DNA from 3 places in the Methylobacterium oryzisoli genome. Region 2 is predicted to be linked to each of the others. Evidence: predicted binding sites of a transcription regulator. Region 2 holds the regulator's gene; each other region holds the start of a gene.

Region 1 (2,261 bases), on a different contig from region 2:
GCCGGTGGTCTGGTGCAGCTTGGCCTGCCGGTCGGTGTCCGACAGGAAGCTGAAGAACTTCGCGACGCCCTTGTACTCCTCGGCCGACTTGCCGCCCATCACCCAGAGCGAGGCGCCGCCGATGATGCTGTTCTGGGGCGCGTTCGGCGCGTCCGGATAGTAGGGCATGGGGGCGGCCGCCCAGTCGAACTTGGCGTTGTTGCGCACCTGCCCGTAGGAGCCCGAGGAGCCGAGGAAGAGCGGGCACTCGCCCGAGGTGAAGCGGCCGAAGCCGTTGTCGTAGCGGCCCGAGTAGTCGAACAGTTTCTCTTTCTGCAGGTCCGCCAGGTTGGCGAGGTGCTTGACCTGCAGCGGTCCGTTCAGGGTCAGGCTGGTGTCGAAGCCGTCGAGGCCGTTCGCCTTGGTGGCGAGCGGCACGTCGTGCCACGCCGAGAGCTGCTCCAGGTGCGCCCAGGTCACCCAGGTGTTGGAGAAACCGCAGGTGGTGAAGCCCGCGCCCTTCAGCGCCTTGGCGGCCTCGAACACGGCCGGCCACGTCTTGGGCGGGGCGTTCGGGTCGAGCCCGGCCTTGCGCAGGGCGTCGCGGTTGACCCACATCACCATGGAGGACGAGTTGAAGGGCAGCGACAGCATCTCGCCCTTCGAGGTGGAGTAGTAGCCGGTGATGGCCGGGAGGTAGCGGGCCGGGTCGAACGGCTCGCCCGCGTCCTTCATCAGCTGGTAGACCGGCTTCACCGCGCCCTTGGCGGCCATCATGGTGGCGGTGCCGACCTCGAACACCTGCATGACGTGCGGCGCGGTGCCGGCCCGGAAGGCCGCGATGCCGGCGTTCAGCGTCTCCGGATAGGTGCCCTTGTAGGCCGGGACGATGCGGTACTCGCTCTGCGAGGCGTTGAATTCCTCGGCGAGGCGGTTCACCGCGTCGTTGTTGGCGCCGACCATGGCGTGCCACCATTGCAGCTCGGTGACCGCGAGCGCGGGCGTGGCCGCGGCGAGCCCGATCAGGGCCAGCCCGTTGCGAACGATACCGGTCAGCGCCATGACGCCTCGTCTCCTCCAGTGACGCGGGCCCTGATGGGTCTGTTGTGTTTCAGTCCGATGACGGACCTGAGCCCGCGCGGCTCGCGCCTGCGGGCAAGAGCACGGACGGCTGGTTTGGGCAAGATGGCGCGGGCGAGCGCGCGAGGCAATGACGAGGGCGCGGCGGCCCGGCCCTCAGGCCGGGCGGGCGCGCTCGCGCAGGGCGGTCAGGGTCGTGGTCGGGGTGATCGCCTCGGGGTCGATCGGGCAGTGGAGGATGGCGGGCAGGCCGGAGGCCAGGGCCCGGGCGAGGGCCGCCGGGAATTCCTCATTGCGCGTCACCCGCTCGCCGTAGCCGCCGAAGATGGTGGCGTAGGCGGCGAAGTCCGGGTTGCGCAACGCCGTGCCGAAGACGCGGCCGGGGTACTCGCGCTCCTGGTGCATCCGGATCGTGCCGTACATCCCGTTGTCCACGACGATGACGACGATCGGCAGGTCGTACTGCACGGCCGTGGCGAAATCCTGCCCGCTCATCAGGAAGTCGCCGTCGCCCGCCACCGCCACCACGGTGCGCTCCGGCAGCAGTCGCTTGGCGGCCACCGCGGCGGGCACGCCGTAGCCCATCGAGCCGGAGGTCGGGGCGAGCTGCCCGTCGAAGGCCCGGAAGGGCCAGAACCGGTGCACCCAGGTGGCGAAGTTGCCCGCCCCGTTGCACAGGATCGCGTCCGCCGGCAGCGCCTCGCGCAGGTGGGCCATGACGCCGCTCATCTGAAGCTCGCCCGGCGTGCGGATGCCCGCCGGGTCGCTCCAGGCGAGGTAATCCGCGTGGGCCTCGGCCGTGCCGGCGGCCCAGGGCAGGCGGGCGGGCGGCTGCACGGTCTCGATCGCCGCCGCGAAGGCGGCCGGGCTCGCGTTGATGGCGAGGTGCGGCCGGTAGACCCGGCCGAGTTCCTCCGGGTCCGGGTGGACGTGCACCAGCCGCTGCGCCGGCCCCGGAATGTCGAGGAGCGTGTAGCCCTGAGAGGGGATCTCGGAGAGGCGCCCGCCCACGAGGAGCAGGAGGTCGGCCTCGCGGATGCGCGCGAGGAGCTTCGGGTTCACGCCGAGCCCGAGATCGCCCGCGTAGCAGGAGTGATCGGCCGGGAAGAGGCCCTGGCGGCGGAACGAGCAGGAGACCGGCAGGGACAAAAGGTCGGCGAAGCGTGCGAAGCGCCGCACCGCGCCCGGGCTCCAGCGGCTGC
Region 2 (2,261 bases):
AGGACTCGAGCTACAACGGCGTCAACCTGCTCTGGCGGAGCGGCGACGATGCCAGCGAGAACACCCTGCGGGTGACGTTCAACGAGAACGGCTCGTCGAACCTCGACATCAAGGGCGTCAAGCTCGACGCGGACGGCCTCGGCCTCACCTCGGTGACCGGCGGCTTCCAGTCGGACGACGAGATCAAGGCGACCCTGAGCGCGATCACCTCGGCGACCAGCACGCTGCGCTCCCAGGCCTCGACCTTCGGCTCGAACCTCTCGGTGGTGCAGAACCGTCAGGATTTCTCGAAGAACCTGATCAACATCCTCGACACCGGCTCGGCGAACCTGACCAACGCCGACCTGAACGAGGAGGCGGCGAACTCCCAGGCCCTGTCGACCCGCAACTCGCTGGCGATCTCGGCCCTCTCGCTCGCCAACCAGTCCCAGCAGGGCATCCTGCAGCTCCTGCGCTGATCGGTTCGGACGAATCTTGAGACACGAGCGGCCGGGGCGCGAGCCCCGGCCGTTCCTCGTCGTGCGGCAGGCGCTGGATCGTGCGGCGAAGCCGATGGCGGCCCGGCGCGGGCGCGCCGCTTCCCTCATCGGACGATCGGCCGGATCCGCAGATTAGAGGGCGCCCGCGAACATCTCGTCGAAGGAATAGCCGGAGCCGCGCACGGTGCGGATCGGGTCGGGGCTGCGCGCGCGGTTGATGGCCTTGCGCAGGCGGCCGATATGGACGTCGACCGTGCGCTCGTCGATGTAGACGTCGTGACCCCAGACGCCGTCGAGGAGCTGCTCGCGGGAAAACACCCGGCCGGGGCTCTGCATCAGGAATTCGAGCAGCTTGAACTCGGTCGGGCCGAGGTGGAGTTCGCGGCCCTCCCGGCGCACCCGGTGGCTGACGCGGTCGAGCTCGATGTCGCCCGCCACCAGGAGATGCGCGACGTGGGCGGGCTTGGCGCGCCGCAGCAGGGCGCGGACCCGCGCCAGCAGCTCGGGCACGGAGAACGGCTTGACGATGTAGTCGTCGGCGCCGGTGGCGAGCCCCCGCACCCGGTCGCCCTCCTCGCCCCGGGCGGTGAGCATGATCACCGGCAGGCGCTCGGTCTCGCGCCGTGCGCGGATGCGACGGCACAGCTCGATGCCGGACAAGCCCGGCACCATCCAGTCGAGCAGGACGAGGTCCGGCACCTGCTCGCGCAGGCGCAGGTCGGCCTCGTCGCCGCGGGCGACGGCATCGACCTCGAAGCCCTCGGCTTCGAGGTTGTAGCGCAGGAGGAGCGTCAGCGGCTCCTCGTCCTCGACGATCAGGATGCGGGTGGACATGCCTGCTTCTCGGGGCGGGGCGGTCTCACGCCTCCGACCCGGCCGACACCGTGGCGTAGTTCGAGGCGTCGTTCTTCGGACGGTCGGTGGGCAGCGTCTCGCCGGTGACGAGATAGTGGATCGTCTCGGCGATGTTGGTGGTGTGATCGCCGATCCGCTCGACGTTCTTGGCGCAGAACAGGAGATGCGTGCAGAAGCTGATGTTGCGCGGATCCTCCATCATGTAGGTCAGGAGTTCGCGGAACAGCGAGGTGTAGAGCGCGTCGATGCCGCCGTCCCGCTGCCAGACGTCGTGGGCGGCCTTGGTATCCTGCGTGGCGTAGGCGTCGAGCACATCCTTGAGCTGCTCCTGCACGAGCTCGCTCATGTGCTGCACGCCGACGACGATCTTCTGCGGCTGCACTTGGTCGCTGATGGCGACCACGCGCTTGGCGATGTTCTTGGCGAGGTCGCCGATGCGCTCGAGGTCGCCCGAGACGCGGATGGCCGAGATGGTCTCGCGCAGATCGATCGCCATCGGCTGGCGCCGGGCGATGAGCAGGATCGCCTTCTCCTCGATCTCGCGCTGGAGCACGTCGAGGCGCTGGTCGGCCGCGATCACGGCCTGGGCCAGGGTCGCGTCGCGGCGCACGAGCGCGATGCCGGCATCCGCCATCATCTTCTCGGCGATGCCGCCCATCTCGGCGATGCTGCGGCGCAGGTTCTGCAGGTCCGTGTCGTAGGACGTCACGATATGGTCGGACATGGCATGGTCCCGGTACGCGAGAGGGGGATCAGCCGAAGCGGCCGGTGATGTAGTCCTGGGTCTGGCGCTTCGTCGGGTTCATGAACAGGCGGTTGGTGGGCCCGTACTCGATCAGCTCGCCGAGATACATGAAGGCGGTGAACTGCGAGATGCGCGCCGCCTGCTGCATGTTGTGGGTGACGATCGCAATGGTGAACTCGGAG
Region 3 (2,261 bases), on a different contig from region 2:
CGAGGATGCCGACGAGCACGAACAGGCCGAATTCGAACAGCGTCGGCATCCGCCAGCCCAGCACCAGGGTCGAGAGGCCGAGCAGGGCCGTGAACAGGAAGAAGTAGAGCACGATCGCGCCGGTGCGCTCGGTCTGGGTCAGCCGGCGCACCTGGATGGTCGCCGCCGCCGTGCAGACCGCCGCGAGGCACGCGAACAGCACGCCGACCGAGCCCGAGGCCCCGCCCGACCCGAGGTCGAGGTGGGGCGCCAGCATGATCAGCACGCCGAGGAAGCCCACCACCACGGCGGCCCAGCGGTAGCCCTGCACCCGCTCGCGCAGCACCAGCGCGGCCAGCACCACCACGAGGAGCGGCGAGGCGTAGCCGATCGCCACCGCGTCCGAGAGCGGCAGGAAAGAGAGGCCGGCGAAGCCCGCGAACATGCCGGCGGCCCCGATGATGCTGCGCAGCACGTGTCCGCGCAGGTTGCGCGTGCGCACCGCCGCGGCCACCCCGCCCTGCCAGCCGAGCCAGATGAGCAGCGGCAGGATCGCGAAGGCGGAGCGGAAGAAGACGATCTCGCCGGTGGGAAAGCGGTCGGCGAGGCTCTTCACCCCCGCCGACATCAGCGTGAAGGTGAGCGCCGACAGGACCTTGAGCCCGATGCCGAGATACGGCCGGCCCGCCGAGGCCGGGCGCGCGGAGGTCTGGTCCCCGGGAGCGGGCCGCTGGGAGAGGACGCCGGGGGCTGCCATGATCCGTGCCGGTTGCAAGGGAGTGAAGCGGCCCGGACGGGGCGCCGGACCTCACCAAGCATGCCCGCCACGGCCGAGCCAGCGGCCCAGGCGGAATGCTGCCCTGCAGCATCCGCATGATCGGATTAACCGCCTCCTAACGGCCGGCCGTTCTCCCGGCGGCTCTCCGGCGCGTCCCGGCCGGCGTCATCAAAGTGATACGCGAATAAGGTTTGGCTGGCGGGCGACGACGCCAAGGAGATGCCCGTGGCCGACGACGCCGACGCGCTTCGCGTGCGCACGCTCTTCCTGTCCGACATCCATCTCGGCACGAAGGGCTGCCAGGCCGAGCTGCTGCTCGACTTCCTGCGCGAGGTCGATGCCGACGAGATCTACCTCGTCGGCGACATCGTCGACGGCTGGAAGCTGCGCTCGGGCTGGTACTGGCCGCAGGCCCACAACGACGTGGTGCAGAAGCTCCTGCGCAAGGTCCGCAAGGGCTCGCGCCTCGTCTACGTGCCGGGCAACCACGACGAGTTCCTGCGCGACTTCCTCGACATGCATTTCGGCGGCATCGAGGTGCAGGATCAGGTGCTGCACGAGGCCGCGGACGGCAAGCGCTACCTCGTCATCCACGGCGACCAGTTCGACCTCGTGATGCGGCACGCCAAGTGGCTGGCCTTCCTGGGCGACGGCGCCTACGAGGCGGCCCTGTTCGTGAACACCCACCTCAACCGGGTGCGCCGCCGGCTCGGCCTGACCTACTGGTCGCTCTCCGCCTGGGCCAAGCTCCGGGTCAAGAACGCCGTCAACTTCATCAGCCGCTTCGAGGAACTGCTCGCCGCCGAGGCGCGGCGGCTCGGGGCCGACGGAGTGATCTGCGGCCACATCCACCACGCGGCGAGCCGCGACATCGACGGCCTGCACTACCTCAACACGGGCGACTGGGTGGAATCCTGCACCGCCATCGTCGAGCATTACGACGGGCGCATGGAGGTGATCCGCTTCACCGAGCAGGCCGCCGCGGCGCCCCTCTCGCCGCCCATCCCGCCCGTGCCGGCCGGGCCGCCCGTCCCGGCCGGAGCGCCCGTGCCCGCCGGGGCGCAGAGCGCCGCGCAGGTGCTCGGGCCGGCGGGACGGCGGGCCGTCGCGTGAGGCTCCTCGTCGCCACCGATGCGTGGCATCCGCAGGTCAACGGGGTGGTGCGCTCCCTGGAGCACATGGCGGAGGCGGGCCGCCGCCTCGGCTGCGCCCCGACGCTGCTCACCCCCCGCGCCTTCCGCTCGGTGCCGCTGCCCTTCTACCCCGAGATCCGGCTCTCGCTGGTGACCGCCCGGGGCGTGGCGGCGCGCTGGCCGGACCTCGCGCCCACCCACGTCCACATCGCCACCGAGGGGCCGATCGGGCTCGCCACCCGCCGGGTCTGCCTCGCCCGCGGGCAGCCCTTCACCACGAGCTACCACACCCGCTTCCCCGAATACCTCGCCGCCCGGGCGCCGGTGCCACAGGCATGGTCCTACGCGTGGCTGCGCCGCTTCCACGGGGC

What was found. Region 2 encodes PhoB, which activates phosphate uptake and scavenging genes when phosphate is short. Its sites were predicted from a motif close to TGTCATNNANCTGTCAT; they were not measured.
Region 1: ugpB (sn-glycerol-3-phosphate ABC transporter substrate-binding protein UgpB) is a predicted target of PhoB. The motif match lies at 1,088-1,104, and genes of this name have one in related genera.
Region 3: ACKUB9_RS26425 (UDP-2,3-diacylglucosamine diphosphatase) is a predicted target of PhoB. The motif match lies at 921-937, and genes of this name have one in related genera.

Annotation. Positions count from the first base shown of each region.
Region 1 covers NZ_JBKIBX010000007.1:184,040-186,300, forward strand. The annotation lists gene ugpB (sn-glycerol-3-phosphate ABC transporter substrate-binding protein UgpB) at 1-1,041, opposite strand, end outside; gene ACKUB9_RS09665 (thiamine pyrophosphate-binding protein) at 1,216-2,261, opposite strand, start outside.
Region 2 covers NZ_JBKIBX010000040.1:48,380-50,640, forward strand. The annotation lists gene ACKUB9_RS27165 (flagellin N-terminal helical domain-containing protein) at 1-458, shown strand, start outside; gene phoB (phosphate regulon transcriptional regulator PhoB) at 612-1,313, opposite strand; gene phoU (phosphate signaling complex protein PhoU) at 1,339-2,058, opposite strand; gene pstB (phosphate ABC transporter ATP-binding protein PstB) at 2,087-2,261, opposite strand, start outside.
Region 3 covers NZ_JBKIBX010000038.1:18,902-21,162, reverse strand. The annotation lists gene ACKUB9_RS26430 (DMT family transporter) at 1-736, opposite strand, end outside; gene ACKUB9_RS26425 (UDP-2,3-diacylglucosamine diphosphatase) at 977-1,870, shown strand; gene ACKUB9_RS26420 (glycosyltransferase family 4 protein) at 1,867-2,261, shown strand, end outside.